One region of the Brachybacterium sp. 107 genome, then DNA from elsewhere that is predicted to be linked to it. Evidence: predicted binding sites of a transcription regulator. Region 1 holds the regulator's gene; each other region holds the start of a gene.
The links. Region 1 encodes HrcA, which represses chaperone genes, less so after heat shock. Its sites were predicted from a motif close to TTNGCACTCGNNNNNNNCGAGTGCNAA; they were not measured.
Positions count from the first base shown of each region.

Region 2: a site for HrcA is predicted at 3,674-3,700, ahead of groL (chaperonin GroEL). Genes of this name have one in related genera too.
Region 3: a site for HrcA is predicted at 1,547-1,573, ahead of groES (co-chaperone GroES). Genes of this name have one in related genera too.

Region 1 is NZ_JBQSYW010000002.1:461,262-470,854, forward strand. Features, by position in the region: gene ACT3UL_RS04610 (ABC transporter permease) at 1-406, opposite strand, end outside; gene ACT3UL_RS04615 (ABC transporter permease) at 399-1,226, opposite strand; gene ACT3UL_RS04620 (ABC transporter ATP-binding protein) at 1,223-2,281, opposite strand; gene ACT3UL_RS04625 (16S rRNA (uracil(1498)-N(3))-methyltransferase) at 2,763-3,551, opposite strand; gene dnaJ (molecular chaperone DnaJ) at 3,561-4,694, opposite strand; gene hrcA (heat-inducible transcriptional repressor HrcA) at 4,821-5,831, opposite strand; gene ACT3UL_RS04640 (DUF3097 domain-containing protein) at 5,975-6,871, shown strand; gene ACT3UL_RS04645 (DUF4870 domain-containing protein) at 7,034-7,894, shown strand; gene hemW (radical SAM family heme chaperone HemW) at 8,004-9,173, opposite strand; gene ACT3UL_RS04655 (MOSC domain-containing protein) at 9,170-9,593, opposite strand, start outside.
Region 2 is NZ_JBQSYW010000001.1:382,982-392,574, forward strand. Features, by position in the region: gene ACT3UL_RS01700 (TRAP transporter substrate-binding protein) at 1-393, opposite strand, end outside; partial or broken gene ACT3UL_RS01705 (NAD(P)-dependent oxidoreductase) at 805-1,020, opposite strand; gene ACT3UL_RS01710 (DUF1990 family protein) at 1,148-1,663, shown strand; gene groL (chaperonin GroEL) at 1,850-3,487, opposite strand; gene ACT3UL_RS01720 (LytR C-terminal domain-containing protein) at 3,892-4,482, opposite strand; gene ACT3UL_RS01725 (DUF3263 domain-containing protein) at 4,566-4,994, opposite strand; gene ACT3UL_RS01730 (uracil-DNA glycosylase) at 5,072-5,749, shown strand; gene ACT3UL_RS01735 (hypothetical protein) at 5,746-6,417, shown strand; gene ACT3UL_RS01740 (hypothetical protein) at 6,422-7,039, opposite strand; gene ACT3UL_RS01745 (hypothetical protein) at 7,096-7,728, opposite strand; gene treS (maltose alpha-D-glucosyltransferase) at 7,973-9,593, shown strand, end outside.
Region 3 is NZ_JBQSYW010000001.1:266,902-276,494, reverse strand. Features, by position in the region: gene ACT3UL_RS01235 (metallophosphoesterase family protein) at 1-628, shown strand, start outside; gene ACT3UL_RS01230 (hypothetical protein) at 776-946, opposite strand; gene groES (co-chaperone GroES) at 1,732-2,028, shown strand; gene groL (chaperonin GroEL) at 2,045-3,631, shown strand; gene betT (choline BCCT transporter BetT) at 4,080-6,347, shown strand; gene ACT3UL_RS01210 (hypothetical protein) at 6,504-7,205, shown strand; gene ACT3UL_RS01205 (pseudouridine synthase) at 7,310-8,209, shown strand; gene ACT3UL_RS01200 (hypothetical protein) at 8,286-9,098, shown strand; gene ACT3UL_RS01195 (inorganic phosphate transporter) at 9,143-9,593, opposite strand, start outside.

The DNA.
Region 1 (9,593 bases):
TCCCGGGGTTGAAGAAGCGGGTGAGCAGCTGCAGCAGCGGCGGTGCCGGGCGCAGCAGATAGCGGTCCCAGTCGCCGTTGCGCACCACCTGGGCGCTGGCGCGGTGCTGCCCGAAGTTGATGGTGCACACGCCGTGCGCTGTCAGCCGCAGCCCGTAGAGGAAGGCCACCTCGGCCACGTCCCATCCGGCGATGGTGCCGAAGGCCCCCAGCAGCACACCGATGAAGGCGAGCTGGGTGCCCTGGAGGGCGGCGCTGCCCAGGAAGGTGAGGATCAGGTTCATGCGGTGCACACGCATGCTGCGCCAGGTCGCCCCCAGCAGGATGCCGTAGGTGCGCCAGGTCGGGACCGGCCGCGCGAGGGACCGGCGGGAGCTGTGGTCCCTGGTCCTCAGGTTCTCAGCCACCGAAGATCACCAGCCGACGGATGGCTCGTCGCCACACCAGGGTGGCCAGGGCGAGCAGGATCGCGATCCACAGGGCCTGCAGCCCGATCGCCTGCACGGTGTGCCAGCCGGGATCTCGGTCCACGTAGATCGACAGCGGGACGAACACCTGGGCGGAGAACGGCAGCAGGGTGAGGATGCCGGTGAGCCAGTCGGGCATGAACCACAGCGGGATCAGAGCGCCCGAGGAGAACTGGGCGAGCATCCGGTAGATGAGGAAGGCGCCGCCCGTCTCCAGGGTCCAGAATCCGACGAGGCCCACGGTGAAGTTCACGATGAGGGCGATCGCGAACCCGAGGACCAGGGACAGCACGCACGCGAGGCCGGAGACCCAGGACCCCGGCAGGGCGATCGCACCGAGCGCCAGACCCACGACGAGCGCCGCGACCGCGGCCGGAAGCTGCGCGATCGTGCCGCCCAGCTGTCGGGCCAGTGCCACAGGGACGGCGGAGACCGGCCGCATGACGTCGAAGGCGATCGCCCCGGTGCGCAGCCTCCCCAGCAGGGAGTCGAACATGAACGGCTGGAACAGCGTGGTGGTCAGCACGCCGAGCACGGCATAGGTGACGGCGTCGACCTGGGCGACGCCCGCGACGTCCGCACGCCCTCCGTAGACGGCGGTCCACACGAGGTGCACGAGGACCACCTGGAGCACGCAGGCCACGATCCCGGTCCAGGTGGAGGCCCGGAAGGCGAACTGGGAGCGGGCCGCATGCCCCACCGAGGCCCGCAGGGCGACGCGGACCTGCGGGCCGGACAGCCGTTGGGCGGGGGCGCTCACCGCTGTCCCGTGCGGCTCGGGCCGGCAGCGCCCGGGCTGGCGGAGGCCGGGCTGTCGGCGGCCGGTTCGACCCCGCGGTCGGTGTAGATCCGACGGATCACGTCCTCGACGTTCGGTTCCCGGGAGGACAGATCCGTGATCTCCAGCGCGGCGGTGAGCCGGCCGATCGCCGCGGGGGCCGGGATCTGCGCCGGATCGAAGTGGAACGTCGCCCGCATCTCCTCCCCGACCGGGACCAGCTTGGTCAGCGTCAGGGCCTCGATCTCGACGGACTCCGGGATCTCGGAGGCGCTCACCTGGATCTCGCGGAAGGGCGCATAGCGGGCCCGGAGGCTGTCCAGCCCGCCGTCGTAGAGGATGCGGCCCTCGTCGATGATGATCACGCGCCGGGCGAGCTGCTCGATATCGGAGATGTCGTGCGTGGTCAGCAGCACCGTCGTCCCCTCCGCGCGGTTCTGCTCGCCGATGAAGTCGCGGATCCGGGCCTTGGCGACCACGTCGAGGCCGACGGTCGGTTCGTCGAGGTAGAGCACCGGCGGCCGGTACAGCATCGCGGCGACGATGTCCCCGCGCATCCGCTGCCCGAGCGACAGCGAGCGCACGGCGGTGTCGAGGAAGGGACCCATGTCCAGCAGGTCCACGAAGACGTCGAGCGATCGGCGATAGTCCTCCGGCGCGAGCCCGTAGAGCTTCGCGATCAGCTCGAAGGACTCCCTCAGCGGGAGGTCGGTCCACAGCTGGGTGCGCTGGCCGAACACGGCGCCGATGGTGCGGGCGTTGGTGCGCCGGTCCTTCCAGGGCACGATCCCCTCGACCTCGATGTGCCCGGACGTGGGCACGAGGATGCCGGTGAGCATCTTGATGGTGGTGGACTTCCCGGCGCCGTTGGGGCCGAGATACCCGACGATCTCCCCGTCATCGATGCGCAGCGAGATGTCGTCGACCGCCCGCGTGGTGATCTTCTCGGTGCTGACGAAGGACCGCAGACCGGCCCACCGGCCCTCGACCCGGCGAGGCCTGCTGAACTCCTTGACCAGGTTCTCGGCGAGGATCATCGTCGTGAGTCCGTCGCGTTCGCTGCCGAGGATCGGGCACGGAGCGGTTCGAGAGGGCACATGGGGAACCACCCTACACACCGGTGGCGCACGTCACAGGGCACATGCCGGTCACACACCGCGACTCCGCAATCCATCGCACTGTCGCGCCCTACCTCGACATCGCAACCCACCGCGATGTCGCGCCCCACCTCGATGTTGCCCCCTATCTCGACGTCGCCACCCACCGCGATGTCGCACCCCACCGCGACACGGCCATGCACGTCGCCGACTCCTCAGGAACGTGCCGCTCCGGACACGAATCGAGGGTCTCGGTAACGGTGAGCAGCGTGTCGCCGACGGGCAGCGGCATGTCTCCGACGGTGGGTGCCTCTGCGTCGGTGCCTCGGCGGTGGCGGCGGCCGCGTCGACGGCGACTTCGGCGACAGGCGCTGCGGTGGCTTCGGCGGCGACTTCGGCGACAGGCGCTGCGGGGGTTTGGTCAGCCCCAGCGGCCGAGGAGGCCGCTGAGCACCGCGAGAGCGGCGGGCCCGGCGGTCGAGGAGCGCAGCACCTCAGGGCCCAGCAGCACCGAACGGGCTCCGGCCTCGCGCAGCGCGTCGAGCTCCTCGGGGGCGATGCCGCCTTCGGGGCCCACGATCACGACGATCTCCTCGACCCCGTGCTCGCTCGCGGCCCGCAGCTCGTCGGTGAGCTCCATGAGACCCACGGACTCCTGCTCGTGGAGGACCAGCACGAGGGTGCCGGCGGCGGAGCGCTCACGCAGATCGGCGACGAGCTCGCGGGTCGTGACAGGGGCGTCGACCGCGGGGATCCCGGGCCGACGGCACTGCTTCACAGCGGCCCGCACCGTGCCGGTCCAGCGGGCACGCCCCTTGACGAGCTTGTCGCCCCGCCACACCGAGACGGAACGCCGGGCGATCCACGGCACCACCCGGTCCACCCCGAGCTCGGTGGCGGATTCGACGGCCTGCTCGTCGCGACCGCCCGTCGCGAGCGCCTGCACGAGCGCCAGCCTCGGCAGGCGCTGGACAGCAGGCGACGGCTCCTCGAGCAGACGCAGGTCGAGGGCCTCCTTGCGGGCCACGGTCACCTCGGCGAGCACCTGGCGACCCGGACCGTCGGTGAGCAGGATCTGCTCCCCCACCCCGATCCGGGCCACCTTGGCGGCGTGCTTGCCCTCGTCCCCACCCAGGGTCAGCGTGTCGCCCTCGCGCGCCGTCTCGAGAGCGGCGTCGAGGATCAGGAACCCGGGCGGGGTGGTGGGCATATCAGCGCCTCAGAGGTCGCGCAGGCGGTCGCGGAGCTTGGCGAAGGGACCGTGGCCCTTGCGCCGTGTGGTCTCGTCGCCGCGCAGATCCGCGAACTGCTGGAGCAGCTCACGCTCCTCGTCGCTGAGCGTCGTGGGCACGGCGACATCGAGCACGACGCGCACGTCGCCGCGGCGCTCGCGGCGCAGCGGGGTGACGCCGAGGCCCTTGAGGGTGATCTCGTCCCCGGGCTGAGCGCCGGGCTTCACATCGATCTCCTGGGTGCCGTCGAAGGTCTCCAGCGGGATGGTCGCGCCGAGCGCCGCCGAGGTCATCGGCACGGCCATGGTGATCACCAGGTCCTCCCCGTCACGCACGAACATCTCGTGCTCGGCGACGGCGAGCTCCACGAAGAGGTCACCGGAGGGGCCGCCGGCCTCACCGGTCTCGCCCTCGCCGCGCAGCTGGATCCGGGTGCCGTTCTCGACGCCGGAGGGGATGCGCACGGTGACGGAGCGTTCGGACGGTGTGCGGCCGTGGCCGGAGCAGCCGGTGCAGGGGGTCTCGATGACGTCGCCGTGGCCCTCGCAGGTGGGGCATGGCGCCATGGTCACCATCTGGCCCAGGAGTGACTGGGCGACGCGCTGGACGTGGCCGCTGCCGTTGCAGGCCGTGCATCGGGTGGGGCTGGTGCCGGGCTCGGAGCAGGCACCGTGGCAGTGCTCGCAGAGCACCGCGGTGCGGAAGGAGACCTCCTTCTCGGTGCCGAAGACCACGTCGCGCAGGTCGATCTTCACCCGGCGCAGCACATCTCCGCCACGGCGCTGGCGGGGCACGGGGCCCTGGTTGCGACCCCGCATGCCGGTCGCCCCGGCGAACATGTCGAAGATGTCGTTGACGTCGAATCCGGCTCCGCCTCCGAAGCCGCCGAATCCGCCGCCACCGCCCATGCCGGGGCCGCCGCCCATGTCGTACTGGCGGCGCTTGTCCGCGTTGGACAGGGTCTCGTAGGCCTGGGAGACCTTCTTGAAGCGCTCGGAGGCCTCGGGGTCGGGGTTGACGTCCGGGTGGAGGGTCCGGGCGAGCTTCCGGTACGCCTTCTTGATCTCCTCGGTCGAGGCGTCGCGGGAGACGCCGAGGAGCTCGTAGTAGTCGTCGTTCACGGTGAAGGATCCTTACCGGGGAGTCGGGGCGCCCGGGGCCACGGCAGGCGGCGGACGGGCACGGTCAGTGATGGATGCTGTGGGGTCCTGCGGGGAGCCGGGGCGCCATGCGTGCGCGCCACCGGGTCATTCGAGATAGCGCGACACGTACCGGGCGATGGCCTGCACGGTCGAGATGCCGGCGACGTAGTCCATGCGGCTGGGCCCGAGGATCGCGAGGTGCGATCCTGCCCCGTAGCCGGCGCCCACGAGCGCCGCCTGGTGCAGCGCCTGATCGCGCAGCTCCGATCCGATGCGCACCTCGACCGCACCGGGTGAGGCATGCATCTCGGTGAACAGACGCATCAGCACCAGCTGCTCCTCCAGGACGTCGAGCAACGGCTCCACGTCCCGGGCGAAGTCCTGGGCCGAACGGGCGATGTTGGAGGTTCCGGCCAGCATGATCCGGTCCTCCGCGCGGGTCGCGGCCAGGGCTGCGAGCGCCTCCGCCACCTCGGTGGCAGCCGCCCGGTCGACGAGCGGCAGGGTCTCGCAGAGATCCGTCAGCGGGCGCTGCAGGTCGGTGACCTCACGCCCGGAGACGGCCCGGTTGAGCTGATCGCGCAGCTCGGCGTAGAACTCGGTGGGTCGGGGTGAGAGCACGGGGACCGTGCGCTGGTCGACCCGGCCGGATTCGGTGATGAGCACGACCAGGAGCAGGGAGTCGGCGACCTTGACCAGCTCGACGTGACGGATGCGGGCCTGGCGCCGCGCCGGGTACTGCACCATGGCGACCTGCTGGGTCAGCTGCGCCATCAGACGCACGGTCCGGCCCAGCAGCTCCTCGACGTCGCCGGCGTCCTCCAGCAGCGTCCGGATGGCCCGGCGCTCGGGGGCCGACAGCGGCTTGACGGTCGCGACATGGTCCACGAAGGCGCGATACCCCTTGTCGGTCGGGATCCGGCCGGCCGAGGTGTGGGGCTGATGGATCAGCCCCTCCTCCTCGAGCGAGGACATGTCGTTGCGCACCGTCGCCGCGGAGACGCCGAGCTCATGGCGGTCCAGCAGCGACTTGGAGCCGACGGGCTCATGGGTGGAGACGTAGTCCTCGACGATCGCGCCGAGGATCTGCAGCTTCCGTGCGTCCGTGTCCCTCACCTCCCTGCGTTCCGTCGATGATTCGGGTCTCGTCCGACGGGGCTGACCGCAGCCACCGGGACCGCTGGCACTTGCCCGCGCCGAGTGCCAATCCTACGCGTCCCCGGCGATGCTCGCGGAGAGGTGTTCGCCACGAGGGTAAGGTGTCGCGCGTGCCTGCAGCATCCGATCACTTCCCCGACCGGTACGGCCACGACGTGCTGTCCTCCGGTCCCCCTGCCCATCACCGTCGCCGCCCGGTGGCCCGCGAGGTCCCCGCGCAGCGCGATCTCGTCGTCGAGGAGGCCTCGACCGGGTTCACCGGCGCCATCACCCGGGTCGAGAAGATCGCCGGCGAGATGATCGTCGAGCTCGAGGACGGCCGGAGGGCCCGACGCACCTTCCCCCTCGGACCCGGTTTCATGATCGACGGCGAGCCCGTCGTCCTCACCCGCGCCGCGCCCCGTGCGCAGGCGCCGGTGCGCAAGCGCTCCGCGAGCGGATCGGTGTACGTCGAAGGCGCCACCGCACGCACCGCCCGCGCCTCACGGATCTGGGTCGAGGGCACCCATGACGCAGAGCTCATCCAGAAGGTCTGGGGCCATGACCTGCGCATCGAGGGCATCGTCGTCGAGCAGCTGGAGGGTGCGGACAACCTCGTCGAGCGGGTCCAGGAGTTCGGCCCGTCGGCCGGGCGTCGACTCGGGATCCTCGTGGACCACCTGGTCCCGGGCTCTAAGGAGTCCCGCATCGCCGCCGAGGTCATGAAGCTGGGCGGCGCTCGAGGCAATGTCGCGGTGCTCGGCCACCCCTATGTCGATGTCTGGCAGGCAGTGCGCCCCGCGCGCGTGGGGCTGCGGGAATGGCCGCACATCCCCAAGGGGACCGACATCAAGGTCGGCTCGCTCGCCGCGCTTGGCTGGCCTCATGCGGACAAGTCCGACATCGGGCTGGGCTGGAAGCGGATCCTGTCCACGGTGCGCTCCTATGCCGACGTCGAACCGTCGCTGTCCGGCCGGATCGAGGAGCTCATCGACTTCGTGACCGTGGACCCTGCCTGATCCTGCCAGACCCGGTCTGCACCGATCCGACGCACCGCACCCGGGGGAAAACCCCCAGGTGATCCGGTGGTCCACTCCCGTGATCCCTCGTGATCGGCTCGTTAGGCTGTCTGCATCAGCCAGCGGTCGACCCCCGAGGCCGGCCCCGTCGAAGAAGGAATCATGAGCCAGACTCCGCACCCGCACGATCCGTTCGGCAACGAGCCCAGCGCCGACGTTCCCGAGCAGCCGGCCGCCTCCGCCCCGTACTCCGAGGACCAGGCGAGCCCCACCTCCGACCCGGCCCTGCACCCGCACGACCCCTTTGCCGCGAGCGCCCAGCCCGCAGGTGCGTCCGCCCCCTCTGCCGGCTCGGCGGCCTCGGCCGCTCCGGGTCCGTACGGCCCCGGCTCAGCAGGACCGCAGTGGTCCGCTGCGGAGCCCTCCGCCGCCTCGCCCTACGGCGCGCCCGCCCCGTCCGCCGACGGCGGCAGCGCCCAGGATCCCTACGCCACGTCAGCCGCCGGGGCCGGCCCGGGCCAGCACGGTGGATACGCTCAGCAGGGTGCGTACGGTCAGCAGCAGGCCCCGCAGGCCGGCCCGCAGAGCACCGATGTGCCGCCGCCCGGCACGAAGGGCGTCTACGAGGGGCAGCTCTCGGGCCCGGGCCTCAACGACTCCGACACCCGCATGTGGGCGATGTTCTCCCAGCTCGCCGTCACGCTCGGCCACGTGGTCAGCTGGGGCTTCCTCGGCTGGGTCGGGCCGCTGATCATCTTCCTGGTCTACAAGGACCGCAGCCGCTTCGTCCGCTTCCATGCGGCGGAGGCCCTCAACGGGGCGATCACCGTGCTGATCGCGCAGGTCGTGCTCAGCATCGTGCTGGGCATCTTCGCGATCGTCACTCTCGGGATCGGTTCGCCCCTGCTGGCCCTCGTGCCCGTTCCGGCACTGGTCCAGTTGATCTTCTCGATCCTCGGCGCCGTCAAGGCGAACCAGGGTCAGTGGTGGAGCTACCCGTTCAACCTCCGCCTGGTGAAGTGACCAGCCGGCCGGTCTGACCTGCACCCGAAGCACCGACGAGGGCCCGACGATCCATCGATCGTCGGGCCCTCGTCCGCGTCCGGAGTTCGGTCAGCTCGCCAGGGACGGCTCAGGGCACGAGGTCCCGGATGACGGCGTCGGCCAGCAGGCGACCCTGGCGGGTGAGCACGGCGCGGCCGGCGGCGAGGGCGTCGGCGTCGAGGTGGCCGCGGTCGCGGTGCACTGCCAGCTGGGGACGGGTCTCCTCGGGGACCTCGTCCACGGACAGGCCGTCCACGATCCGCAGCTCGAGCATGATCCGCTCGAGCAGACGGTCCTCGTCGGAGAGGACTTCGGAATCCGCGACCGGGAGGGAGCCGTCGGTCATCGCCGCCGCATAGCGGCTGGGATGCTTCAGGTTCCAGGCGCGCAGCCCGTCGCGATGGCGATGCGCGCCGGGGCCGATCCCCCACCAGTCCCGGCCGCGCCAGTAGGCGAGGTTGTGGCGGGACCGCTGCTCCTCGGTGCGGGCCCAGTTGGAGACCTCGTACCAGGAGAGCCCGTCGGCCGACGCGAGGTCGTCGACCAGCTCGTACTTGTCGGCCATATCGTCCGGATCCGGCGCTTCGAGCTCTCCGCGCCGCAGCTGACGCGCCATCGCGGTGTTGCCCTCGATGATCAGCGAGTACGCGGACATGTGGTCCACGCCGCAGGCCAGCGCGGCCTTCACGGAGGTCTCGACATCGGCGAGCGTCTCCCCCGGCGTGCCGTAGATGAGATCCAGGCTGACCGACAGTCCCGCCTCGCGGGCCCAGGCCACGGCCTGGGGGACCCGCTCGGGATCGTGGGTGCGGTCCAGGGTGCGCAGCACCGAGGGCACGGCGGACTGCATGCCGAAGGAGACCCGGGTGATGCCGCCGTCGGCCAACCGGGACAGCGAGGCACGGGAGACCGAATCCGGATTCGCCTCGGTGGTGACCTCGGCGTCGTCCGCGAGCGGGATGAGCGTGCGCAGGTGGCTGAGCATCGCGACGAGATCATCGGCGGGCAGCAGCGTCGGGGTGCCGCCGCCGAAGAAGACCGTGGAGACCTGGCCGTAGTCGTAGCCGTCGGCGCGGTCGGCCGCGAGCGTCAGATCCATCTCCCGCATCGCATTGGTCGGGTACTCGGCCTGGGAGCCGCCGCCGCCGAGCTCGGTGGCGGTATACGTGTTGAAGTCGCAGTACCCGCAGCGCACGGCGCAGAACGGGACGTGGATGTAGACGGACAGGTCGCGCCCTGTGGTCGGTCCTGACGTCATCGCTCTCCCGCCAGGTGACGCGTGGCCCGCGCTGCGAGCTCACGGTGCAGTGCCACGCCGCTGGTCCGTGACCAGGTGTCGAGCGCCCGGCTGAGGTCCCGATCGCGGGCACCGCCGTAGGCCGCAGCCACGCTGACACCGTGACCGGGGGTCAGCTCGACGCCGACCGGGTCGCCGGCGGAGACCTCGCCCGGCACGAGCATGCGGAAGTAGACGCCGGTGCGGCCGCGACCGTGGTACCGCGCACGGAAGTCATCGGTGCCCATCCAGCGCTGGAAGGTCATGCACGGAGTGCGCGCGGCGGTCACCTCGAGCAGGGCGGTGCCCACGCGCAGCCGCGCACCGATCTCGAGGTCGTCGACGGCCAGCCCCTCGATCAGCAGGTTCTCCCCGAGGGAGCCCGCAGGCACCTCGCGGCCG
Region 2 (9,593 bases), on a different contig from region 1:
GTGCCGACCTCCCTGCGTGTATCCGCCGAGCACGGAGAGCCGCTTGTGCGGCTCGAGCGAGGCGAACAGCTCGCCGACGATCGACTCGTCGAGCATGACGCGGTTCTGGTGGTCGATGTCGTCGAACACTCCCGCCACGTTCATCGGGAGGAAGCGGGGCGAGGAGTTCTCGATCTGGGTGCCGGAGATGACGGCCATGTCGATCGCGCCGTCGGAGACCAGCTGGACCGTCTCCTGCTGATCGCCCAGCGAGTTGTTGGCGTAGACGCGGGCGCCGTAGCGGCCGTCGGTGGCCTGGGCGATGCGCTCGCCGAAGGAGATCAGCGAGTCATAGCTGGGGTGCGATTCCGCTTGTCCGAGCGAGATGGACAGGACCCGGTCCACGTCGGTCACGGCGCCTTCCTGGGTGGCGCAGCCGCCCAAGAGGGCGGCGCCCGCGCCAGCGACGGGAAGGGCCCTGAGGAATCCTCGTCGGCCCACCCCCCTCGTCGCACCGTGGCCGGCGACGGAGCGGTCGGCTCCTCGACGGCGGGGCAAAGGTGTTCGCACTGCATTCCTCCTCGAATGGGACGCTCCTGGTCCGGCGTCACGCGGTGGAGCGGTACCGCGTGCGCGATCTGCCTCGGCGGCGGAGCCGGGCTCGCGTCGTCCCCCGCAGATCCCGGGGGCCGAGACCAGGCGCGATACAGGGGATTCGGGCCCTGGGAGGCCCGTCGTCCTGGGCTGCCCCGCCCGAGGGCGGCAGCGCCCGGTCGCATCGCGTGGTCGACCTCGACCAGGTTGTCAGTGCTCGGGAAATCGGTCTCATCGCTTGCCGAGAGTTGCCAGGTGCGATCGTGCACGAGGCATCCCACGTCGCTGACCAGGCAGACGGCTGCCACCGCCGGGTCGCCGGTGTCGACGACCTCGCGCCTCCTCGCCCCAGCCGGTGTTGACGAGGATCGCCTCGCGCTTCATCAGCGCGAGCTGGTCGGCGCTGGTGAGGTGGTGCGTCCGCAGCCTGAGCAGCGTGTGCAGAGAGGACGCGTCCGCGGCGAACGCCTTGTCGCATCGGCCGTGTCCGTGCCCTGCCGCATGGGACCCACGCCGCCCTCAGCACGCAGGATCCTTCTCGGCACCGCGCGGACCGACCGCTACGCTCCTGGACATGAACCTCCCCGAGGACCTCACCTGCCCGGACCCCGGGATCACCGCGGCGGGCCAGATCGCATGGTCACCCCATCCGACCTGGGGCAGTGCCTTCACCGCGTCGAAGGTCATCGGTACCGGACAGAGCTGCTGGGATCGAGCCTCCCGCGACGTCCTTCAATGGGCCGTGAAGACCCGCAGCGGTTTCGCTCTCGCGCCGTCCACAGCGGCCCCCTTTCCGGGGCAGACGCTGACCATCATCGCGTCGCTGGGGCCGTTGCGCGTCCGTGAACCGGCGGTCGTCCTCGACGTGATCGGCGAGCAGAACCGAGTGGCGCTCTCCTACGCCACCCGTCGGGGCCACCCGGTGCGCGGGGAGGAGGCGTTCATCGTCCATCGCGATGAGCGAGGCACCGTCACGTTGACGCTGCGTTCAGTCACCGCGGCCGCCCCCGGATGGCGAGGTCTCCTGTTTCCCGCAGCGCTCGTCCTGCAGCGCCGGTACCGACGGCTCTACCTGCGCTCATTGCGCTGACCCAGACCTGGCCCCGACCCCGGCTCTGTCCGCGCCCTGACGACGCCGGTTCCCGGGAGTTCCCTGGGGCAGCACTGGGGCAGGCCCCGGGAAGCACCTGGGGACAGCAACGGGCCCCGACCCTCCGGAGAGGATCGGGGCCCGTGACGCTCAGGCGAGCGGAGGGTGATCAGCCGTGAGGCTGGATCACATCATGCCGCCCATTCCGCCCATGCCGCCCATGTCGTCGCCGCCGCCGACCGGGGCCTTGGGCTCCGGCTTGTCGGCCACGACGGCCTCGGTGGTCAGGAACAGGCCCGCGATGGACGCCGCGTTCTGCAGCGCGGAGCGGGTGACCTTGACGGGGTCGATGATGCCGGCGGCGAGCAGGTTCTCGTACTCGCCGGTGGCAGCGTTCAGGCCCTCGCCGACGGGAAGGTGGATGACCTTCTCCGCCACGACGCCACCCTCGAGACCGGCGTTGACCGCGATCTGCTTGAGCGGAGCCTGGATGGCGACCTTGACGATGTTCGCACCGGTCGCCTCGTCGCCGACGAGCGAGAGCTTGTCGAAGGTGTCCTTGCCGGCCTGCAGCAGCGCGACGCCGCCACCGGCGACGACGCCCTCGTCCACAGCGGCCTTGGCGTTGCGCACGGCATCCTCGATGCGGTGCTTGCGCTCCTTGAGCTCGACCTCGGTCGCCGCGCCGGCCTTGATGACGGCCACGCCGCCGGCCAGCTTCGCGAGACGCTCCTGGAGCTTCTCACGGTCGTAGTCCGAGTCCGAGTTCTCGATCTCGGCACGGATCTGGGACACACGACCGGCGATGCGCTCGGCGTCGCCGGTGCCCTCGACGATGGTGGTCTCGTCCTTGGTGACGACGATCTTGCGCGCCTGGCCGAGCTGCTCGAGACCAGCGGTCTCCAGCTTGAGGCCGACCTCCTCGGCGATGACCTGGCCACCGGTGAGGATGGCCATGTCCTCCAGCATCGCCTTGCGGCGGTCGCCGAAGCCCGGGGCCTTGACGGCCACGGACTTGAAGGAGCCCTTGAGCTTGTTGACGACGAGGACCGCGAGGGCCTCGCCCTCGATGTCCTCGGCGATGATCGCGAGGGGCTTGCCGGCCTGGATGACCTTCTCCAGCAGCGGCAGCAGGTCCTTGACCGAGGAGACCTTGGAGGACAGCAGGAGGATGTAGGGGTCCTCCAGCACAGTCTCCTGGCGCTCGGCGTCGGTCACGAAGTAGGGCGAGATGTAGCCCTTGTCGAACCGCATGCCCTCGGTCAGCTCCAGCTCGAGGCCCATGGTGTTGGACTCCTCGACCGTGATGACGCCTTCCTTGCCGACCTTGTCCAGCGCCTCGGCGATGAGCTCGCCGATGGCCGGGTCAGCAGCGGAGATGCCCGCGGTGTGAGCGATCTGGTCCTTCGTCTCGATCTCCTTGGCCTGCTTGAGCAGGGTCTCGGAGACCGCGGCGACGGCCTGGTCGATGCCGCGCTTGAGCGCGATCGGGTTGGCGCCGGCTGCGACGTTGCGCAGGCCTTCCTTGACGAGGGCCTGGGCGAGGACGGTGGCGGTGGTGGTGCCGTCGCCAGCGATGTCGTCCGTCTTCTTGGCGACCTCCTTGACGAGCTCGGCACCGATGCGCTCGTAGGGATCGTCGAGTTCGATCTCCTTGGCGATCGACACGCCGTCGTTGGTGATGGTGGGCGCGCCCCAGGACTTCTCGAGCACGACGTTGCGGCCCTTGGGACCGAGGGTGACCTTGACGGCGTCGGCGAGCTGGTTCATTCCGCGCTCGAGACCGCGCCGGGCCTCTTCGTCATAAGAGATGAGCTTGGCCATTATGGAATCTCTCCCGTGTGGTGTGGTGTCCACCCGACCCTGTGCCCGCGACGGACGAGACCCCGCACCGTGTTCATGTCCCACGGCGCAGAGCCCCTCACGGGGCCGGAATGTTCGTGGCCGGTCAGCAGTGTTCTGCTGTCCGATCAGGCCCACGACTCCCGAGCGCGACGACACCCTGAGGCGTTGTCACTCTCGATCATCGAGTGCCAGAACATCATAAGCACTCGGAGCCGGAGAGTGCTAACTCCAGAGGTCCGGATCCCACCTTTCCGCTCTGGGCCGACGGGCAGCGGCCGACATCGGGACGACGGCGGAGTCACGACGCAGGCGCAGCAGAACGCGCGCCGCCCGTCCCCGTCGGGGAGGGCGGCGCGCGTCAGCTGCTCTGCGTGCGGCGGCGATCAGCCCTCGTCGCCACCGCCATCGCCGTTGCCGGAGTCCGGGTCGGAGACGGCCACGTAGGTGATGCGGGCCTCGTACTCGTCGCTCTGTCGGGCCTCTCCGGCGTCGACCTCGTCCGCGAGGGCCTGGGCCGTCTCCGCGTCCGCCTCGTCGCGGTAGAAGACCACTGCCTCCTGCTGGACGTGATCCGCGGTGCCTACGTTCACCTTCTCCCACTTCGAGTCCTCGAGAGTGGACTGCCACCGGCCGGCCAGGCCGTTGATCCCCCCGGCGTTGACCACCTGGATCGGGATGGACTTGTCCGCCTCGGCGGCGGGCTCCTCCTCGGTGGTCTCCTCAGCAGGTGCATCGCTGGTCTCGCTCGCGGCTGGCGTCGTCGGATCCTGAGCACGCTCGTCACCGTCGCCACCTCGGCCTCCGATGAGGAAGAGCAGCACGATCAGCATCACGAGCGCGGCTCCGATGATGATGATGTAGAGCAGGTTCTGGCGCCAGAACGGCTCCTCGGCGCGATGCGCGCCGTGGAAGGACACGGAGTCGGCCTCGTCATCGAATCGGTCCGGCGGGAAGGGATACTGGGAATCAGCCACGGCCCCATTAAACCTGCTTCATGCGGTGAGGGTGTGGAGCACACGCCCCGTCGGCCGCTCCGTCGGGCGGCGAAGGCCGTTCCTCAGGCGACGCGACCGGAGTCGCGGGTCGGCGCGGAACCGTCCTCGGAGGTGCGTCGGCCGCGCAGCCGGTTGACCACGGACGGCGCCGCCCGGAGGGCCGCCGGATCATCGAGCAGCGAGTTCAGACGCACGTAATAGGCCACTTTGGAGATCCCGATCTCCTCGCGGATCGCACGCTCCTTGGCGCCGATGTACCGGAAGGTGCGGGACTCCAGCGCGAGGATCATCCGGTCGCGCTCGGCCAATCCGCCCTGCGGGCCCGGAAGTGACTGGTCGCTCACCTCGCCCGGCGCGTCACCGCGGCCGGCTCCGAGTTCGGAGCCGCCTGCGGGGCTCTCCCCCGGGCCGGACTCCTCCATCCCGCGTCCCACGTCACGCCCTGATCCGCGCACGGCGCGGTCGCGATCCGGGGCGGTATCTGGCGGCATAGCACGAGGTTACGCGGCAGCGGGCCTCTCCCGAACCCGGCTCGCCGCACCACCCCGGCCGGTGGAAGACTGCTCACATGCCGACGCCGCTCACCGAGACCCTCAGCACCGACTGGGCCCGCGCCCTCTCCCCCGTCGAGGACCGCATCCATGCGCTGGGCGAGTTCCTGCGCGCCGAGGTCGACTCCGGCCGCGGATACCTCCCCGAGGGCGATGCGGTGCTGCGGGCCTTCACCCGGCCGATGTCGGAGGTGCGGGTGCTCATCGTGGGCCAGGATCCCTACCCGACCCCGGGCCATCCCCTCGGGCTCTCCTTCGCCGTGCACCGCGACGTGCGGCCGCTGCCCCGATCCCTCGCGAACATCTATACCGAGCTGGAGAGCGACCTCGGGCTCCCGCGGGCCGTGCACGGCGACCTCACCGCCTGGCAGGACCAGGGCGTGCTGCTGCTGAACCGGGTCCTCACCGTCACCCCGGGGGCTCCTGCCTCGCACCGTCGACAGGGCTGGGAGCAGGTCACCGAGGCCGCCATCCAGGCTCTGGTCGCTCGCGGTGGGCCGCTCGTGGCGGTCCTGTGGGGGCGCGATGCACAGACCCTGATCCCGCTGCTCGGCGAGGTGCCCTACGTCGCGAGCCCGCATCCCAGCCCGTTGTCCGCGTCCCGCGGGTTCTTCGGATCTCGCCCGTTCTCCCAGGTCAACGAGCTGCTCGAGGCGCAGGGCGTTTCCCCGATCACCTGGCAGATCCCCGAGTGACGGCCGGATCCGGGGACACGACGCACATCGCGACGGCATCGGGACAGACCTCGGCCCCGGTGGGTCGACCGCCCACGGGCCGTCGGCCCCTGATCGCGGCATGGGTCTGCGCGGGAGTCCTGTTCCTCGTGCTGGTCCTCGTGATCGGCGGCGGGGTCACCTACCTCGTCGTCCAGCGCACTGCGGCGGATCAGCTGGAGACTGTTCCGCTCGAGCTGGAGGGCATCAGCACGTTCGCCCCGGCGGGATGGACGGCAGGAGAGGACCCCCGGATCCCCACCACGAGGCTGCTCGCCGCCCTGGTGTCCCCGGATTCGCAGCAGAGCGTCACCATCGCCCGCGAGACGGACGATGTCCTCGAGCCCGACGATCTCTGCTCGCTCATGCTCGACCTCGCGGAGGCGAAGGGCCTGGCGACGGTGTCCGCCGAGGTCCTGGACCCCGTCACGGTCGACGGCGTGGACGCGATCCACCAGCGGTGGGTCTCCTTCGCCGACGGGCAGTGGCACCAGGGCGACATGTACTGCATGGCGGAGGGCACGACCTCGCTCCTCGTCCTCGCCGAGAACTCCTCCGATGAGGAGGCCACCCAGAGCCCGGCCGCCGAGATCGTGCTCCAGAACTGGACCTGGCGCCCCGAGGCGGAGGCCACGGACCCTCAGGGGTGAGCGCTCACTCCTGCGAGGTCCACTTCCAGCTGTCGATGACCTTCTGCGCCTCGGAGATTCCGGCGGCTTCGGCCTCCGGGCCGCTCGTGCGACCCAGGACGACGACGATATGGAGATGCCGCGGCAAGCACCAGAGGTCCTTCACGACCGTCTCGCCGGATTCCGGATCCTCGCTGATGCTCTGGTAATGCAGGCTGACGCGGCCATCGACCTCGACCTCGGGCATCTCCTGATAGCGGAGGCGCTCCGCCTGGGACGCGCATTCCTCCTCGATGCCGTTCTCGACCACGTAGTCCATGACGGCCATCTTCGAGTTCTCCGCCGCATCGAGCGTGGTGAGCACGTACTCGAAGGATGAGATGTCCTCCCCCGGAGCCTGGGGCTTCCAGCTCTGCGGGTAGGAGAAGCTGTAGTTGTCGGTCTCGACCTGTGTCATCGGGCTCGGCGCCTCATAGGTCGCGTAGGTCGGGGCCGCGGCCGGCTCCGCCCGGCGGCTCAGCACCAGGTAGCTGACCGTACCGACGGCCAACAGGGTCAGGAGCAGGGCGCTGATCAGGAGGGCGATGATCAGGAGGATCACCGGTCGGCGGCCGCGCGGTCCGGCCGGTGGCTGGTTCGTCATGGGGTCTCCGGACGGTGAAGGGGCCGACGGAAGGGCACGGGAGGATCGCACCGGGCTCAGGTTCCCTCCTCGAACGTCCACTGCCAGCTGTCCAGGACGTCCTTCGTATCCGGCATCGGGACGGGACGGGCATCGTCGCTGAACGTCTGGGCGACGAAGAGGACCACCCCGTCGGGCTTGGTGATGCACCAGGTATCCACCACGCTGGAGGTGAAGTCGCCCTCGAGAGCAGTGGTGACGGCCCGGTGGTGGAGCGCGTCGCGACCGTCGACCTCCCGGGTGCCGATCACCTCGTTCTGCTCGGTGCCCAGGCCTTGCTGGTCCGCGATGACTCCGACCTCGGCGCAGGCGTCCTCCGGCGTGATCGGCCCGGTCCGGTCGAGCACGGTCACGTACTTCGTCTCGTCGGAGCTGCGCAGCTCGAGCACCTGGTCCGGATCGGGCAGCTCGGCGCCGGTCGTGGTCTCCGCCCAGTCGACGGGATGCTCGAAGGTGTAGGTCGCCCCGTGGAAGGTGGTCGTCGCCTCGGCGACGCGCTTCTCCAGCACGAGGTAGGTGATGCCGCCGGCCGTGGTGGCCAGCACCAGGAGCACCGCGGCGGTGAGGCAGCCGATGGCCACGAGCAACGGGGTCCTGAGCGCCCGGGTGCTGCCGGCGCTCGTCGGTGCGTCCGCCTCCTGAGCGCCCATCGTGTCCTCGTTCCCTGCTCCGCTGTGCCGTGTGCTGCTGTGTCGTGCCACGGGGCGGGTTCCGCCGGGCCGCAGATCGACCGCGGTCGACGCGGGAAGTCTACTGTCCGGCCCTCCGTGCGGCCGTCGGCCCTTCGTCGCGCATCATGCCTCCGGGACGGGCCCCACGGCGCCTGCGGAAGCGCACTACTGTGGGGGCACGCCGAGCGACCGGCCCATCGTCACTGCTGCCGCGGAGGATCCGATGCCCCTGAACTCCAGCCAGTTCTCGCCCCAGGGCCCCGGGGTCGACTACGACCCCCACTGGTACCGCAAGGCCGTCTTCTACGAGGTGCTCGTGCGCGCCTTCGCGGACGGCAACGGGGATGGCACCGGTGACTTCACCGGCCTCATCGAGCGCCTCGACTACCTGCAGTGGCTGGGGATCGACTGCCTCTGGCTGCCGCCGTTCATGGCCTCCCCGCTCCGTGACGGCGGCTACGACATCGCCGATTACGAGGCGGTGCTGCCGGAGTTCGGGTCGATCACCGACTTCGAGCGGCTGGTCTCCGAGGCCCATCAGCGCGGCATCCGCGTGATCATCGATCTGCCGATGAACCACACCTCGGACAAGCATCCGTGGTTCCTGGAGTCCCGCTCGGATCCCGAGGGCCCGTACGGCGACTTCTACGTCTGGTCGGACACCGATGAGAAGTACTCCGAGGCCCGGATCATCTTCGTGGACACCGAGGAGTCGAACTGGGCGTTCGACCCGGTGCGCCGCCAGTTCTTCTGGCACCGCTTCTTCTCCCACCAGCCGGATCTGAACTTCGAGAACCCGAAGGTCCGCGAGGCCATGTTCGAGGTGGTGCGGTTCTGGATGGACAAGGGCATCGACGGCTTCCGGGCCGACGCGATCCCTTACCTCTTCGAGGAGGAGGGATCCGACGGGGAGAACCTGCCGGCCACCCACGACTTCCTCGCCGAGCTGCGCACCTTCGTCGACGAGCACTGGCCCGGCCGGGTGATCGTCGCCGAGGCGAACCAGTGGCCCAGCGACGTCGTGGACTACTTCGGGACCGACGACAAGCCCGAGTGCCACATGTGCTTCCACTTCCCGGTGATGCCGCGCCTGTTCTACGCCCTGCGCGAGGGCAGCGCCCGCCAGATCATCGACATCCTCGAGGACACCCCGGAGATCCCCTCGGGAGCCCAGTGGGGCACCTTCCTGCGCAACCACGACGAGCTGACGCTGGAGATGGTCACCGGCGAGGAGCGCTCCGCGATGCTCGGCTGGTATGCGCCGGACTCCCGGATGCGGGCCAACGTCGGCATCCGCCGGCGCCTCGCCCCGCTGCTGGACAACTCCCGCGGCGAGCTCGAGCTGATCCATGCCCTGCTGCTGTCGCTGCCGGGCTCCCCGTTCCTCTACTACGGCGACGAGATCGCGATGGGCGACAACATCTGGCTCACCGACCGCGACGCGATGCGCACCCCGATGCAATGGACCCCGGACCGCAACGCCGGGTTCAGCGAGATCACCGATCCCGGGAAGCTGTACCTGCCGGTGATCCAGTCGCTCGTGTACCACTACGCCACCGCCAACGTGGAGGCGCAGATGGCGCACTCGAGCTCCCTGCTGCACTTCGTGCGCTGGATGCTCGCAGTGCGCAAGGAGCACGAGGCGTTCGGCATGGGCGCCTACCGCAACGTCCCCGCGGATTCCGACCGGGTGCTGGCCTTCACCCGCACCTACGACGGCGCCGAGCACGGCGAGGAGGCGTCCTTCCATGCGGAGACCCTGCTGTGCGTGTTCAACCTGTCCGGCCAGCCGGTCACCGCGAGCCTCGATCTCGGAGGGCTCGCACGACGCACCGTCCGCGACC
Region 3 (9,593 bases), on a different contig from region 1:
CTACGGGGAGACCATCGCGCTCGGTGACCGGGGCACCTCCGTGCAGGACAGGGTGGTCTCCGTGCCCGGCGGCGGCAGGATCGTGGTGCTCGACTCCAGCGTCCCCGGGGCGGGCTACGGGCACCTCGAGCCCGAGCAGCTGGCCTGGCTCGGGGAGGTGCTCGGGGAGCCGGCCGGTGGGGATCAGTCGAACGGCGGGACCGTGCTCGCGATCCATCATCCGCCGCTGGTCGGGGCGACGAAGCTGCTGCGCGGGCTAGACCTCGACGGGCTCGACGAGCTCGCCGAGGTGCTCAGGGGGTCGGACGTCCAGGTCGTGCTGTCCGGGCATTACCACCACGAGATGAGCGGCGCCATCGCCGGGATCCCCGTGCATGTGGTCCCGGGCATCACCAACGTGGTGGACCCCGTGACAGCGGGCGACCACGAGCAGTCCCGGGCCCAGTCCGGGGCGAGCCTCGTCGAAATCGGTGAGACTGGTGAGATCGGCCAGCTCGGCCAGGGAGCGCCCCGGGTGGTCACCTCCGTGTTCCCCAATCTCGGGGACGACCTGGGTGATCCAGAGACCCCCGTCTATGACTTCGGGCCGGAGCAGGTCGCCGCGATCGTCGAGGCCGCCGGGCGCTGAGACCGGGAGCTGGCGCCGGGAGTCGGCGCCAGAAGTTGGCACCCCAAGCTGGCGGCTCAGGCCGGCACCTGTCAGCGCTGCCGTCAGGGAACGAAGAAGCCCCTGCGGATCATCTCCGCAAGGGCTTCATGAGGACGTGCCGACGGCTCAGTAGCCGAAGCCGTAGGGACGCACGCCCTGGGTGCTGAGGGGAGTCGTGACGGTCGGGGTGACTCCGGCGTCGCTGCGGCGGCCGGTTCCGGACTCGACGATGTCCTGCGCGACGCGGGAATCGGAGCGGCGGCGGAGCGCGGCGGTGAGGGTGCGGAAGATAGCCATGAAGGAGGGCTCCTGTGGTTCGGAGGGGGAGAGGACCACGCCCTGGATCGCAGGTGCTGCAGTCGGTTCGATGACTCCATATCTATCACCGCCCGGACGCCCGGTCACGCCTTCGGTCGAGACTCATTGCCAGAGTCACAATAAAGGTGTGACCTGGTGCGCATCACGAGAATGTGGACGACTTGTGACGGTCCGTGCGGGTGGCTGGAGAGCTCACTGGAGGGCTCGAGGCGATCGGGATCCGGACCGGGTCGGGATCGGAAACCCGCGCGGTGTTCGCGTCGGGCGTACTGGCGGATCACGGCCTCCCGGCGGAGGTTCCCGGCACCCTCCTCGGCCACCCCTGGGCACCCCTGCCACCCCCCTCGATCGTCCGACCGGTTCGTCGGAGGAGGGCCGGGACGCACGGCCGCGGCCCCGGGACATCGTCCGGGCCAGCGGTTATCCCCGCGGCAACCGTGGGAGCGGTCGGACTGCGGCGGATACGAGAGCACCTGAGAGGGCGGTCGCTGGACGCGATCAGTGCCTGTCCGCCGGGCCCCCACGGCCTGTCCATCAGGTCCTCGCGAGCCGGTCGGACCGCGTGGACACGCCCCGGATCTAGCACTCGTCTTGCATGAGTGCCAACGCGGTCCTAAAGTGGGACCCGTTGGCAGTCGACGGCCGAGAGTGCCAGAAGCTGCCGCAGAGGGATCCTCCTCGGTCGGCACCGCGACGACGATCGGGACCGGGATCCCTGAACCCCAGAACTCACAGAGTCATCTCTTCATGAAGGAGTGAGCCGCATGTCGGTCTCCATCAAGCCCCTCGAGGATCGCGTCGTCGTCAAGCCGCTCGAAGCCGAGCAGACCACGGCCTCAGGTCTGGTCATCCCGGACACCGCGAAGGAGAAGCCCCAGGAGGGCGAGGTCGTCGCCGTCGGCGCCGGTCGTTTCGACGACAAGGGTCAGCGCGTGCCCATGGACGTCAAGGTCGGCGACAAGGTCGTCTTCTCCAAGTACGGCGGCACCGAGCTGAAGTACGGCACCGACGAGTTCCTCGTCCTCGGCGCTCGCGACATCCTCGCAATCATCGAAAACTGAGCGGACTGAATCTTTAATGGCTAAAGAGATCATCTACAACGAGGACGCACGACGCGCCCTCGAGCGTGGCGTGGACAAGCTCGCCAACACCGTCAAGGTGACGCTCGGCCCCAAGGGCCGCAACGTCGTCCTCGACAAGAAGTGGGGCGCTCCCACCATCACGAACGACGGCGTGACCATCGCCCGTGAGATCGAGCTCGAGGATCCCTACGAGAACCTCGGCGCTCAGCTCACCAAGGAGGTCGCGACCAAGACCAACGACGTGGCCGGCGACGGAACCACCACCGCCACCGTCCTCGCCCAGGCCATCGTGCACGAGGGCCTGCGCAACGTCACCTCGGGCGCCGCTCCGTCGGCCCTGAAGCGCGGCATCGAGAAGGCCGTGGACGCGCTCTCCGAGAAGCTCGGCGAGATCGCCACCCCGGTCGATGGCAAGGAGCAGATCGCGTCCGTCGCGTCCGTCTCCAGCCAGGACGCCGAGATCGGCCAGCTGCTGGCCGAGGCGTTCGACAAGGTCGGCAAGGACGGCGTCATCACGGTGGAGGAGTCCTCCACCACCGCGATGGAGCTGGACTTCACCGAGGGCATGCAGTTCGACAAGGGCTACATCTCCCCGCACTTCGTCACCGACGGAGAGCGCCAGGAGGTCGTCCTCGAGGACGCCCTCGTGCTGCTGCACCAGGGCAAGATCTCGGCCGTGGCCGACATCCTGCCGCTGCTGGAGAAGGTCGTCGAGGGCGGCAAGCCGCTCTTCGTCATCGCGGAGGACGTCGACGGCGAGGCTCTGTCCACGCTGGTCGTCAACAAGATCCGCGGCACCTTCAAGGGTGCGGCTGTCAAGGCTCCCGCGTTCGGCGATCGTCGCAAGGCGATGCTGCAGGACATCGCGGTGCTCACCGGTGCACAGGTCGTCACCTCGGATCTCGGTCTGGACCTCAAGACCGTCGACACCGACGTTCTCGGCCAGGCTGGCCGCGTCGTCATCACCAAGGACTCCACCACCATCGTGGGCGGCGCCGGCGATGACGAGGCAGTGTCCGACCGTGTCGCGCAGATCCGCGGCGAGATCGAGAACACCGACTCCGACTGGGACCGCGAGAAGCTCCAGGAGCGCCTCGCGAAGCTGGCCGGCGGCGTGTCCGTGATCAAGGTCGGGGCTCACACCGAGGTGGAGCTCAAGGAGAAGAAGATGCGCATCGAGGACGCGGTCTCCGCGACCCGCGCTGCCATCGAAGAGGGCATCGTGGCCGGTGGCGGCAGCGCCCTCGTCCAGGCCTCCTCCGTGCTCGAGGACAGCCTCGGCCTCGAGGGTGACGAGGCAGTCGGCGTCCGCGCCGTGGCCCGCGCCGTCGTCGAGCCGCTGCGCTGGATCTCCGAGAACGCGGGCCTCGAGGGCTACGTCGTCGTCGAGAAGGTCAAGGAGGCTCAGGTCGGACACGGCCTGAACGCCGCGACCGGCGAGTACGTCGACCTCGTCGCCGCAGGTATCATCGATCCGGTGAAGGTGACCCGCAGTGCCCTGCGCAACGCGGCCTCCATCGCCGGTCTGGTCCTCACGACCGAGACCCTCGTGATCGAGAAGCAGGAGGACGAGGAGGCGTGATCACGCCTCGAGCCGACCGCTAGGTCGCTCGCGTCCGTCCGACGGGCGGGCAGCACGGGGAGACCCGGGCTGCCCGCCCGTCGGCATTCCCGGGGGCCTTTCCTCGGGGCCTCGGGGCCCCTCGGGGTCCCTCGGACCTTCGGAGTCCTTCAGAGTCCTTCAGAGTCCTCCAAGAAATCTGCGCGAGGTGGCGGCACCTCCATGGCAACATCTCCGTGGCAACACGGCAAAGATGCTTGAACCTGCAGGTCACACAATGGTGACCTTTCTCAGGTGGTGCCATGCTGGCGTTGCACGAATTATCAACTTACGGTCGGAGGAAGGGTACCGGTGGGACGACGACGTCCCGCACGCCGCCCGAGATCCACTGCGGAGCCCTGAGGGGCCCGAGGTCGAGCGCGCTCAACCGGTATCCACCGAGAGCCGACGACCGAAGCGGAGGAACTGCGTGACGCCATCCCTGACCCCACCCTCGTCCGAGGATCCCGCGCCCGGGAGCAGCCCGATGCCACGTGGCGGCGAGCGGGAGGCCGCGCAGGTCGCCCGCGGGAAGCTCGGTGCGCAGTCCACGCGGCGCGAGGAACGGGAGCAGCGGGAGTCGCGGCGCGCACCGGTGAGGACCGACGATCTCCAGAAGGGATCCGCCGAGATCTCGGGTGCCAAGGGTCCCCGGGTCAACTGGGTGGTGTTCCTGAGCTCCGCGGCGATCATCCTCGCCTTCTCGTTGTGGGCGATCCTCGCGCCGGCGGCGGCCGAGAGCACTCTGCTGGAGATCGTCACCTGGATCGCCGCGAACGTCGGCTGGTTCTATGTCGTCACGGTCAGCCTCGTGATCCTCTTCGTGCTGTGGGTGGCGTTCTCGTCCGAGGGCAAGGTGCGGCTCGGGCCCGACCACGCCCGCCCGGAGTACAAGCTCTTCACCTGGGTCGCGATGCTGTTCGCGGCGGGCGTCGGCATCGACATGCTCTTCTACTCGGTCACCGGGCCGATCTCCCACTACCTCACCCCACCGGATGCGGCCCCGGAATCCGCCGCCGCCCTGCAGGACTCCGTGGTGTGGACGATGTTCCACTACGGGGTCGCCGGATGGTCGATGTACGCGCTGCTGGGGATGGCGATGGGCTACTTCGCCTACCGCTGGGGCATGCCGCTGTCGATCCGGGCGGCGCTCTTCCCCCTGCTCGGCAAGCGCGTGCGCGGTGCCGCCGGGGACGTCATCGACATCTTCGCCCTGGTGGGTACCGTGTTCGGCGTGGCAACCTCGATGGGGATCGGCGTGGTGCTGCTCAACGTCGGCTTCTCCATCCTGTTCGGCCTGCCACAGGGTCTGGGCCTGCAGATCGCCCTGGTGATCGTCGCCGTGGTGATGACCATCGCCGCGTGCACCTCCGGGGTGGACAAGGGCATCCGCCTCATCTCCGAGCTGAACCTCTGGAGCGCTGGCGCGATGCTCCTGTACATCCTGGTCACCGGGAAGACGTCGTTCCTGCTCAACGCGATCGTGGAGAACATCGGCCGCTTCATCGCGACCCTTCCCGAGCGCACCCTGCAGACCATGGCCTACGAGCCCGGCGGCTCGGACTGGATGGCCGGCGCCACCTTGTTCTTCTGGGCGTTCTGGCTCGCCTGGGGCCCCTTCGTGGGCATGTTCCTGGCGCGCATCTCCCGCGGCCGCACCCTGCGCGAGTTCGTGCTCGCCGCGATCACCGCACCGGTGCTGTGCGACCTGCTCGTGGTCACCATCTTCGGCAACAGCGCCCTGTCCGTCGTGCTCGAGGACACCCCGGCCAGCCGCGCCTTCGCGAAGCTGGCCGTCGACAGCCCCGAGCAGGGCTGGTACGCGCTGCTCGAGATGTTCCCCGGGGCCGCATTCCTGGTGGGCCTGGCCACCCTCTCCGGGCTCCTGTTCTACCTGACCAGTGCGAACTCCGGAGCCCTGGTGATGGCGAACTTCTCCTCCACGATCCCGGATCCCGGCCAGGACGGCGCCAAATGGCTGCGCATCTTCTGGGCGATCCTCACCGCGGTGCTCACGATCGCCATGCTCACCGCCGGTGGTGTGACCACGATGGAATACGCGACCCTCATCTTCGGGCTGCCCGTCACCGTGGTGGCGTACCTGGTGATGGCGAGCTTCTCGAAGGCGCTGCGGATGGAGCGGGCCGACCGTGAGGGGCGCGTGCTGCGTCGCGCCGACGCCGCCGTCCACGGCGGCTTCGCCCCGGAGAAGTCCTGGCGCCAGCGCCTCGCGAACCTCCGTGCCTACCCCAACGTCCGCGCCGTCACGGAGTTCGCGTCCGGGACTGTCGCGGGTGCGCTCGCGGACGTCTCCCAGGAGTTCCAGGAGCAGGGGTACGCGGCGCAGACCCGGTCCATCACGGACAACGAGACCGGTATCGCGATCAACACCCTGATCATCAAGATGGGGGAGGAGCGCGACTTCATGTACCGGGTCGCTCCCGTGGAGACCCCCGTGCCGACGTTCGGTGCCCGGGTCGCCCAGGAGCGCTCGACCTACCCCCGCCTGGACGTGTTCACGCAGACCGGCGCGGAGGGCTACGACGTCACCGGGCTGTCCCGGCAGCAGATCATCAACGACGTCCTGGACCGGTACGAGAACCACATCCAGTACCTCGCCTATGCGGCCGAGGTGGGCGGGGCGAGCGTGCTCACCCCGACCACGCACGGGAGCCTCGGAGGCCCCGTCATCGACTGACCGGACGTGCGGGTCGGCCGCCGAACCGCTGCGGGACGACCCCGGGGACGGAGCCGCACGACTCGCGGTCCGACCTGCGGCGAGGACAGGTTCCTCTCCTCCTCGGAGGCTTAGTATGGGGCTCGTCCTGGAACGTCGACCCTTGGAGGGTGAGTGGTGAGCAACAGCCCCGACGCCACTCCTCGGGTCGACGACGACAGTCGGCCCACCCGCACCTTCGGACCTCCAGCGCCTGTCGTCCTCGGCACCCTCGGTGTCGGCTTCGTCTTCGTCGTGGTCCTCGAGTTCCTGGTGATCATCAGCTTCGTGGGCCAACGGTTGTGGAACGACCCCGCGCTGCTGCGCGACCTCGTGTTCACGACGCCCCTGCTGCTGTGGGTCCTCGTCGCGGCGGGCTCGGCGATCTTCTGCCTGCGCATCATCACCGCCTGGCTGCAGATCGACGAGGAGGGCTTCGAGCTGCGGAGCCTGGCCCGGCGCACCCGGAAGGTGCGCTGGGACGAGGTGGGGCAGGTCATCGCGGTGCGGGACATCGACCGCGGCGCCACTCCCGCCGAGATGCTGGACGCCTCCGGGACCACCTATGACGGTGTGTACGTGATGGACGGCGCGGGCCGACGGGTGCTCGCGGTCTCCAGCCGGTTCTTCGGCCCCCGGGCCCAGGAGATGACTCTCCACCGGGCACGCGAGGCGGGCGCGACGATCGATCACATCGACGCGATCACCGTGAAGGATCTGCAGGAGCAGGCGCCCCAGGCGCTGAGCTTCGTGGATCGCCACCCCAACCTGCTCCTCCTGCTGCTGGCGGCCTTCTACGTCTTCCATAACGTGCTGACCTTCGCCGTGTGGGGTCTGTGAACGGGCGACCTGCGAGCGAGCGGCCAGGTCGCGCCGCCCGGAAGCGGGCCCGCAGGCGTCCTCCGCCGCTGCCCCAGCGGGAGGGTCTGGATGCTGTGCGCTGGGTGATCCCGCGTGACGCGACGTCGGCGGGTCCCGCCCTCGAGGCCCTGCAGGCGAGGTTCCCGGCGCTCGCGGACCCGCAGGCGACCGACCTTGCCGCGCGATTCGCGCGAGGGGAGGTCGTGGACGCAGCGGGCAGACCCTGGGCGGCCGCTGCGGCCGTCGGCCCGGGGGATGAGCTCTGGTTCCACCGGGAGCTGCGCGACGAGGAGGTCCCGCACGTCGAGGTGCCGATCCTGCACCGCGACGAGCACCTGCTCGTGCTCGACAAGCCCCACGACATGGCGACGATGCCGCGCGGCGCCCATGTGCTCTCCAGCGCTCTGGTGCGGCTGCGTCGGGACACGGGGATCGACACCCTGGTGCCGTTGCACCGCCTGGACCGGCGCACTGCCGGCGTGCTCGCCTTCGGGATCCGGCCCGAGGAGCGAGCCGCCTACCAGCAGCTCTTCGCCCTCGGCGAGGTCGGCAAGGTGTACGAGGCGCGGGCGCAGGTGCGGGCACGTCCGTGCCTCCTCCGTGAGGGGGACGTTCTACGCGACCACCTGCTCAAGCGGCAGGGCGAGCTGCGCACTCAGGTGCTGCCCGGGGAACCGAACGCCGAGACCCGCGTGGGGGAGCTGGTGGAGGAGCCCGACGGGACCGTGCACGTGACGCTGCACCCGCGCACCGGTCGCACCCATCAGCTGCGCGTGCAGCTCTCCTCCCGGGGTGCGCCGATCCTCGGGGACGACCTGTACGGTCCGGCGGACGCTGCCCCGGAGGCGGACCCGACGGCCCCGACGGCCCTGCCGCTCCAGCTGCTCGCGCGCCGCCTCGCCTTCCGTGACCCGGTCACCGGTACGGAGCATCGCTTCGAGAGCAGCAGGACTCTGCGGGGGCCCGTGTTCGGCCAGGACTAACCGGACCGGGTGACCTGCGCCGCCCCCGGTCACCGCCACCGGAGTGAGCGGAGTGCGCGCGACGTACGCTGTCGCCGTGACCGACCCGCAGCCCCCTGATGCCGCCCTCGCCGAGCCGTCCCCGCGGCGCACGCGCGGCGGGGACGTGATCGTCGGCCCCACGATCCGTGCCCGCTACCTGCCCGGCGCCCTGATCGGGCTGCCGCTGGTGTCCGCGCTGCTGTCGCCCTTCGCCGCCGCCGGGCTCCAGCAGTGGCGCTTCGGTCGTCTGCGTGAGGGGCACGACGCCCTGCTCGAGCACGTCCTCGCCCCCTCCTGGGTGCAGCTGCTCCTCGGGGCGCTGCTGCTGTGGGCCCTGTTCGCGCTGTGGGGGGTCGTGCCGATGCTGCTCACGCACCGCGTGGTCCATCTCGACGAGACCTCCGGGATGCTCACCCTGCGCAAGGGTCTGCGCACGGTCGACCGCGCGGAGCTGGGCCAGCTCGACTACGCGGTGGGGGAGGCCGAGCGGGGGAGCATCGCCCTGATCGGCATCCGGGACGAGGACGCCTCCGGTGCCGCGGCCGCCCCTCCCCGCAGCCGGGGTCGTGAGGCGCCGACCACCCGGCAGTGGGTCGTCCAGGAGATCGGCTGGGACGCGGCGTCCTTCGACGGGCTGCGTGCCCTGCAGGCGCTCTCCGGTCTGCGCCCGGCCCCGCCTCGCGGGGTCCTCGTGCGGGAGAACCGTCGGCTGCGGATCGCCCGCGCGAACCATGAGCTCGCCGAGCGTCTCGGCATGCCGTGGCGTGACGAGTACGAGCACGACGAGAAGGCGTTCCGCGACGAGTTCGATCGGGTCCGACGAGTGCTCGGTGGCAAGGAGAAGCCCCGACCGGGCGATCCTGTCTAGCCCGGTCGGGGCTGGTCATTCGTGGGTGCGGGAGCTGCTCAGGCTCAGAAGAGGGCGCGCAGGATGAGCACCACGACCGCGCCGATGCCGGCCGCTGCCGGAAGGGTGATCAGCCAGGCGAGGGCGATCGGTCGCATGAGCTTCCAATTCGCCGCGCGGTTCACGATGCCCACGCCGAGGACGGCGCCGATGAGGATGTGCGTCGAGGAGACCGGCAGTCCCAGCACGGAGGCGAGCATGACGACGGCCGCGGCGGCGAGCTCGGCCGCGAAGCCGGAGGACGGGTGCATCGAGGTGAGCCCGGTCCCGACCGTCGCGATCACCTTGCGACCCACGAACCACAGGCCCGAGATCAGCGCGACGCCGAACGCGGCGAGCACCGCCGTGGGGACCGCGGCCTCCGCGGAGATCGTGCCCGTGCTCAGGACATCGAGCACTGCGGCGAACGGGCCCACCGCGTTGGCGATGTCGTTCGCGCCGTGGCTGAAGGCGAAG